Linked DNA regions of Asanoa sp. WMMD1127. The protein of the gene in region 1 interacts with the protein of each later gene in a pairwise test. Links are inferred from orthologs where the notes say so. Each region holds a gene or a part of one and is shown in the gene's direction. Other genes may lie near its edges. The genes, in order: ftsZ and rlmN.

What was found.
Region 2: the proteins of ftsZ (region 1) and rlmN interact in binary tests that used the Escherichia coli proteins (3 or more experiments, as listed by UniProt). The link is inferred for Asanoa sp. WMMD1127 from one-to-one orthologs.

The regions. Positions count from the first base shown.
Region 1 is NZ_JARUBP010000001.1:7,312,037-7,315,286, reverse strand. The notes cover bases 9-2,947. They hold ftsZ (cell division protein FtsZ), read left to right. Parts: upstream 9-891; coding sequence 892-2,004; downstream 2,005-2,947. Other genes in these bases: O7635_RS34930 (YggS family pyridoxal phosphate-dependent enzyme), read left to right, coding at 2,067-2,786; O7635_RS34940 (FtsQ-type POTRA domain-containing protein), read left to right, coding at 9-701. Also shown: more of O7635_RS34940, read left to right, coding at 1-8; cell division protein SepF, read left to right, coding at 2,983-3,250. UniProt on the Escherichia coli protein: Essential cell division protein that forms a contractile ring structure (Z ring) at the future cell division site. The regulation of the ring assembly controls the timing and the location of cell division.
Region 2 is NZ_JARUBP010000001.1:3,617,608-3,620,903, forward strand. What follows is about bases 225-3,209. They hold rlmN (23S rRNA (adenine(2503)-C(2))-methyltransferase RlmN), read left to right. Parts: upstream 225-1,150; coding sequence 1,151-2,269; downstream 2,270-3,209. Other genes in these bases: O7635_RS17250 (phosphatidate cytidylyltransferase), read left to right, coding at 225-842; O7635_RS17260 (DivIVA domain-containing protein), read left to right, coding at 2,313-3,209. Also shown: more of O7635_RS17250, read left to right, coding at 1-224; more of O7635_RS17260, read left to right, coding at 3,210-3,296.

The DNA.
Region 1 (3,250 bases):
TGCGCCGGTTCATGCAACGGGCCCGCCGCCGGCGGCTGCGGGCCGTGCTGCCCTGGGCGGTGGGCTTCGCCTCGCTGGCCGTGCTGGGGCTGCTGGCCTGGCTGGTGCTGGGGTCCAGCCTGTTGGGCGTCCGCACGGTCGCCGTCGACGGCGCCGCGCTCGTCACGCCCGACCAGGTGCGCACCGCGGCCGCCGTCCGGTCCGGCGCGCCGCTGGCCCGGCTCGACCTGGCGGCGATCGGCGCGCGCGTCGGCACGCTGCCGGCGGTGGAGCGGGCGACGGTGACCCGTGACTGGCCGGGCGGGCTGCGCATCGTGGTGGTCGAGCGCACGCCCGAGGCCGTCGTGCCGGAGGGCAAACGGTTCCTGGTGGTCGACCGGTTCGGCGTCGCCTTCCAGGAGCTCAAGCGCCGCCCGGCGCACCTGCCGCTGGTGAAGATCGCCGACCCGCGCGGCAACGTCGACGGCACCCGGGGCGCAGTCGAGGTGATCGCCGCCCTCTCGACGCCGTTGCGCCGCCAGCTGGTCGAGGTCAGCGTGACCGGGCCGGCGCAGATCAGCCTCAAGCTCTCCGGCGGCCGCACGGTCGTGTGGGGCGACGCGAGCCGCAACGCCGACAAGGCGACGGTGACCACGGCCCTCCTGCAAAGGGACGGAAAGACGATCGACGTCAGCGATCCCGAGGTCGTCACGATCCGCTGAAGAAGAACCGCGTGGCGACACGCCGTAGCTGGTCCTTGGATCACGGTCGTGTCCCGCTTACGTTGCCCCAGAGGCCGAGCAGTTGACATAACTCTAAGCCTCTAGTAGAGGGTGAGGGTTTCCTCCCTTGCCCTTCGCGTAGCGGCGGCATGCCGCGTCCGGCCGCACACGGGAAGGGAAGGCACCCCCGATGACACCTCCGCACAACTACCTGGCGGTCATCAAGGTCGTCGGCATCGGTGGCGGTGGCGTCAACGCCGTCAACCGGATGATCGAGGTCGGCCTCAAGGGCGTCGAGTTCATCGCCATCAACACCGACGCCCAGGCGCTGCTGATGAGCGACGCCGACGTCAAGCTCGACGTGGGTCGCGAGCTGACCCGCGGGCTCGGCGCCGGCGCCAACCCCGACGTCGGCAAGAGCGCCGCCGAGGACCACCGCGACGAGATCGAAGAGGTGCTCAAGGGCGCCGACATGGTCTTCGTGACGTGCGGCGAGGGCGGCGGCACGGGCACCGGCGGCGCGCCGGTGGTCGCCAACATCGCCCGCAAGCTCGGCGCGCTGACCATCGGCGTGGTCACCCGGCCGTTCTCGTTCGAGGGCAAGCGGCGCCAGGTGCAGGCCGAGGCCGGCATCGACGAGCTGCGCAACCAGTGCGACACCCTGATCGTGATCCCCAACGACCGGCTCCTGGCGCTCGGCGACCGCGGCATCAGCATGATGGACGCGTTCCGCCAGGCCGACCAGGTGCTGCTCTCCGGTGTCCAGGGCATCACCGACCTGATCACCACGCCGGGTCTGATCAACCTCGACTTCGCCGACGTCAAGAGCGTGATGAGCGGCGCCGGCAGCGCGCTGATGGGCATCGGCAGCGCCCGCGGCGACAACCGCGCGGTGGAGGCGGCCGAGGCGGCGATCTCCAGTCCGCTGCTCGAGCAGAGCATGGACGGCGCGCGCGGCGTGCTGCTCTCCATCGCCGGCGGCTCCGACCTCGGCCTGTTCGAGATCAACGACGCGGCCCAGCTGGTCACCGACGCGGCCCACCCCGACGCCAACATCATCTTCGGCGCGGTCATCGACGACGCGCTCGGCGACGAGGTGCGGGTCACCGTCATCGCGGCCGGGTTCGACGGCGGCACGCCCGCCTACAAGCCCGCCGAGCCGGTGCGCAAGGCGGTCCAGCCGCAGCCGGTCTCCCCGGCGCCGGTCGAGACCACCCCGCCGCCCGTGGCGCCGCCCCAGCCGGCCCGCCGCGTGCTGTTCGACGACGTCGATGTGCCCGACTTCCTGAAGAACGGCTCCTAGGTCTTGACGTGCGCCGGAGGCGCCTTCGGGAGGCCTGGCACGGCTCCTAATAGCCTGAGCACGTGAGTGCTGCTGACGACACCCGGCGGGCCGAGCTGGCGGAGAACCTGGCGCGCGTGCGTGCCCGGATCGACGCCGCCCGGTCCGCCGCCGGCCGTACCGACGACGTGACCCTGGTCGCCGTCACCAAGACCTACCCGGCCGGCGACGTGGCACTGCTGGCCGACCTCGGCGTCACCGACATCGGGGAGAACAAGGACCAGGAGGCGGCGCCCAAGGCGGCCGAGGTGGGTCGGCGGGTGCGCTGGCACTTCGTCGGCCAGCTCCAGCGCAACAAGGCCAGGTCCGTCAGCGCGTACGCCGACGTGGTCCACTCCGTCGACAGCGTCCGCCTGGCGGCGGCGCTCGACCGTGGCGCCCAGGGGCATGAACGGGTGCTCGACGTCCTGGTCCAGGTGAGCCTCGACGGCGACCCGGAGCGGGGCGGCGCGCTGCCCGACTCGGCCGACCCGGACCGGGGCCTCGCCGGCGTCGCCGGGGCGGTGGCGGGCGCCGACGCGCTGCGCCTGGCGGGCCTGATGGCGGTGGCGCCGCTGGGCGCCGAGCCGGACGCGGCGTTCGCCCGGCTGGCCGAGATCGCGGCCGCGTTCCATGTCGATCATCCGACAGCCACGGTCCTGTCGGCGGGAATGTCCGATGACCTGGAAAACGCCATAAGACATGGCGCGACACATGTGCGGATCGGTAGCGCGTTGCTCGGTAAGCGTCACTACCTGGGGTAGCCTGACGGCGGACACCAAACTACATCGGTGTTGTTTTCCATGCCGAGCTTCGCAGCGCCGGGGGGCGTGCCGTCATCTGGGAGGGTGACGGCAAAGGAAGGTTGGCTTGGTGCCGATGCATAGGCGGAGTCCACGCGCGTGACAGTGGTTCGTGCAGGGGGGCACGCGCCACACGGCGGACGGAGGGGCGCGGCACATGGGAGCGTTGCGAAAGGCGGGCGTCTGGCTCGGGTTGGTCGAAGAGGAAGACGACGACCGGAGCTACGACGACGGCTACGACGGTCGGTCCGGGACGAGCCGGTCCGGCGATGCCGGCTACCGCGAGTCCCGCTACCGGTCCAGCCGGTACGCCGAGGAGTTCGCCGACGAGGAGGACGAGGCCGACGACGCCCCGGCGGTGCCGCGGGCCCGGTCCACCCGGCACACCGACCGCGGCGACCGCTCGCCCAGCCGTCTGGAGGCGG
Region 2 (3,296 bases), 3.7 Mb from region 1 along the record:
GACCAGGCCGCCCGCCGACCGTCCAGAAGACCAGCCGCGCCGGGCGCAACCTGCCCGCGGCGATCGCCGTCGGCGTCACCCTCGGCGCGGTCCTGCTCGTCTCGCTCTACGTCTACAAGCTCGCCTTCCTCGGCGTCCTCGCGCTGGCCGTGGCGGTCGGCATCTGGGAGGTCAGCCGGGCCCTGCGTGAGGTCCGCGCCCACCCGCCGACGATCCCGCTGATCGCGGGCGGGGTGCTGATGATCGGCCTGGCCTGGTACGCCGGCGCCGACGCCCTGCTCCTCGGCCTCGTGGCGACCCTGCTGGCGGCGACCGTCTGGCGGCTTGCCGACGGCCCCAAGGACTTCAGACGCGACCTGACCGCGTCCGCGCTGATCGCGGTCTACGTGCCGTTCCTGGCGGGCTTCGCCGCGCTGCTGGCGGTTCCGCCGGACGGCGCCGACCGGGTCCTGGTCGTGCTCATCGGCGTCGTGCTCTCCGACACCGGCGGTTACGCCGCCGGCGTCTTCCTCGGGCGCCGGCCGATGGCGCCGACGATCAGCCCGAAGAAGTCCTGGGAGGGCTTCGGCGGTTCGCTGACCGCGGCCGCGATCGGTACGGCCCTGAGCTGCTACTTCCTGCTCGGCGTCGACTTCTGGTGGGGCGCGCTGATCGGCGCGGCGATCAGTGTGGCGGCGGTGCTCGGCGACCTAGGCGAGTCGATGCTCAAGCGCGACCTGGGCGTCAAGGACATGAGCCGCCTGCTGCCGGGGCACGGCGGCCTGATGGACCGCCTCGACTCCATCCTGTTCGCGGTGCCCACCGCTTACCTGCTGCTGTCGATCTTCGCGCCCGTCCGCTGAAGGCGTGGTTTCGCACGCTTCGAGTCGCCGGTTCTCCAATCGGTTCGATTGCCGGACCTTTTGTGCGTTGCTGCCGGCCTGTCGGGCTATTTGCTATTCATACAACCGCGGGCCACTCCAGCCATTCGGATAAGGCAGCTTTCGGCGCGCGGACCTGGCAGCGAAGCGGAGCGAGCGGTGCGCGCGGGAGCGAGCGGTCGTGCCCACGACGAACGTGCGTCGATGAATTGGCATTTGATCTTCGGCACTATGTTCGGCCACCCGGGCAGGTGAAGGTGATCGAACAGTCGTGGGAGACTTGAGCCGCCATGACGAGCCTGCCCATCATCCAGTCCGACGCCGCCCCCGCCCGGCGCGCGGCCATGCCGCCGCGCCACCTTGCCGATCTTGATGTCGCCGGGCGCGAAGCCGCTCTGGTCGCGCTGGGTGAGCCCCGCTTCCGCGCGCGCCAGTTGTCGACCCACTACTTCGGGCGGCTGGTGCGTGATCCCGACGCGATGACCGACCTGCCGGCGGCCAGTCGGGCGAAGATCGCGGAGGATCTGCTGCCGCGGCTGTTGACGCCGGTACGCGAGATGGCCTGCGACGACGGCGCCACGCGCAAGGCGTTGTGGCGGCTGCACGACAACTCGCTGGTCGAGAGCGTGCTGATGGGCTACCCGGACCGGGTCACGGTCTGCATCTCCAGCCAGGCGGGCTGTGGCATGGCGTGCCCGTTCTGCGCCACCGGCCAGGCCGGGCTCACCCGCAACCTGTCCACCGCGGAGATCGTCGACCAGGCGGTCTATCTCGCCGGTGTGGCGGCGTCGGGTGCGGTCGCGGGATCGCCGGCGCGGCTCTCGCACGTGGTGTTCATGGGGATGGGCGAGCCGCTGGCCAACTACAACCGGGTGCTGGCCGCCGTGCGCCGGCTGACCTCGCCCGCGCCGGAAGGGCTCGGCCTCTCGCAGCGACACATCACGATCTCGACGGTCGGCCTCGTCCCGGCGATGCGCAAGCTCGCCGAGGAAGACCTCCAGGTGACTCTTGCGTTGTCGCTGCACGCGCCCGATGATGATCTGCGCGATGAACTGGTGCCGGTCAACCAACGGTGGAAGGTGGCCCAGGTGCTCGACGCCGCGTGGCACTACGCGGATCGCACGGGGCGCCGTGTTTCCGTCGAATACGCGATGATCAAGGACGTGAACGACCAGCCCTGGCGAGCCGATCTGCTCGGTCGCCTGCTGGCGGGGCGGCTCGCGCACGTCAACCTGATCCCGCTCAACCCGACTCCGGGCAGTCGGTGGGACGCGAGTGCCAAGCCGGTCGAACGCGAGTTCGTCCGGAGGCTGCGCGCGGCGGGCGTGTCGACTACCGTGCGTGACACCAGAGGTCGCGAGATTGACGGCGCGTGCGGTCAGCTCGCCGCGGCCGAGGTGACGACATGACCGCGTTCGGGGCCGCGGCCGAGCGAACTAACCAGGAGACATAGTGGCGAGCCAGGGTCAACGATTCCGCCGTCGGGCGCTGCGTCGCGGCTACAAGGTCGACGAGGTCGACGCGTTCCTCGACCGCGTCGAGGCGACCCTGGCCGGCGACCCCATCGGGGCGCCGGTCGGCGCCCAGGAGGTCCACGACGTCGTCTTCCGGGTCCGGTTCGGCGGCTATGACGAGTGGCAGGTCGACCTGCACCTCGACCGGGTCGAGCGCCAGGTCGGCGAGCTCGAGGAGCGCAACGGGCGCTTCGGCGGCCCTGACCGGATGGGCCTGCCCGACCGGATGGGTCCGCCGGATCGCATGGGCCCGCCCGACCGTCTTGGTCCGCCCGACCGCATGGGTCCGCCCGATCGTCTCGGCCCGCCCGATCGCATGGGTCCGCCCGACCGTCTTGGCCCGCCGATCCCGGCGCCGCCGGCCGGCGCGTTCGGTCCGCCGGACCGCAGCGCCGCCACGACGATGGGCGGCGGCCCGCTGCCGATGCGGCCGGTCCCGAACGACGACCCTTATGCCCGGCCCGGTCCGCCGCCGCCCTACGGCAGTGGCTTCGACGGTGGCGGCGGCTTCGACGGTGGCTTCGACGGGCCGCGCGGATACGACGGCCCTGGGGGCCCGGGCGGCCCTGGCGGGCCTGGCGGGCCCATGGGTGGTCCGTCCCGCGGGCCGAGCGCGCCCGGTATGCGCGGGTTCCCGGCCGGTGACGACGGCTACGACGGTCCGGAGCAGCCGGGTCGGCGCGGCCGGATGGACATGACCGCGGAGATCCGCATGCCCGAGCGGGGCGACGTGGGTCGCGGCGGTCCGGGGCAACCCGGCGGTGGTCCCGGCATGGGTGGCGGCCCGGGCATGGGCCCCGGGGGTCCCGGCATGGGCGGTCCTGGGCTCGCGATGGGTGGCGGCCCCGCCGGTGGCATGGGCGCGCCCGGCATGGGCGGCCCGCCGCTGATGGGCCCGCCCGGCAGCGACCTGGCCCGCGTC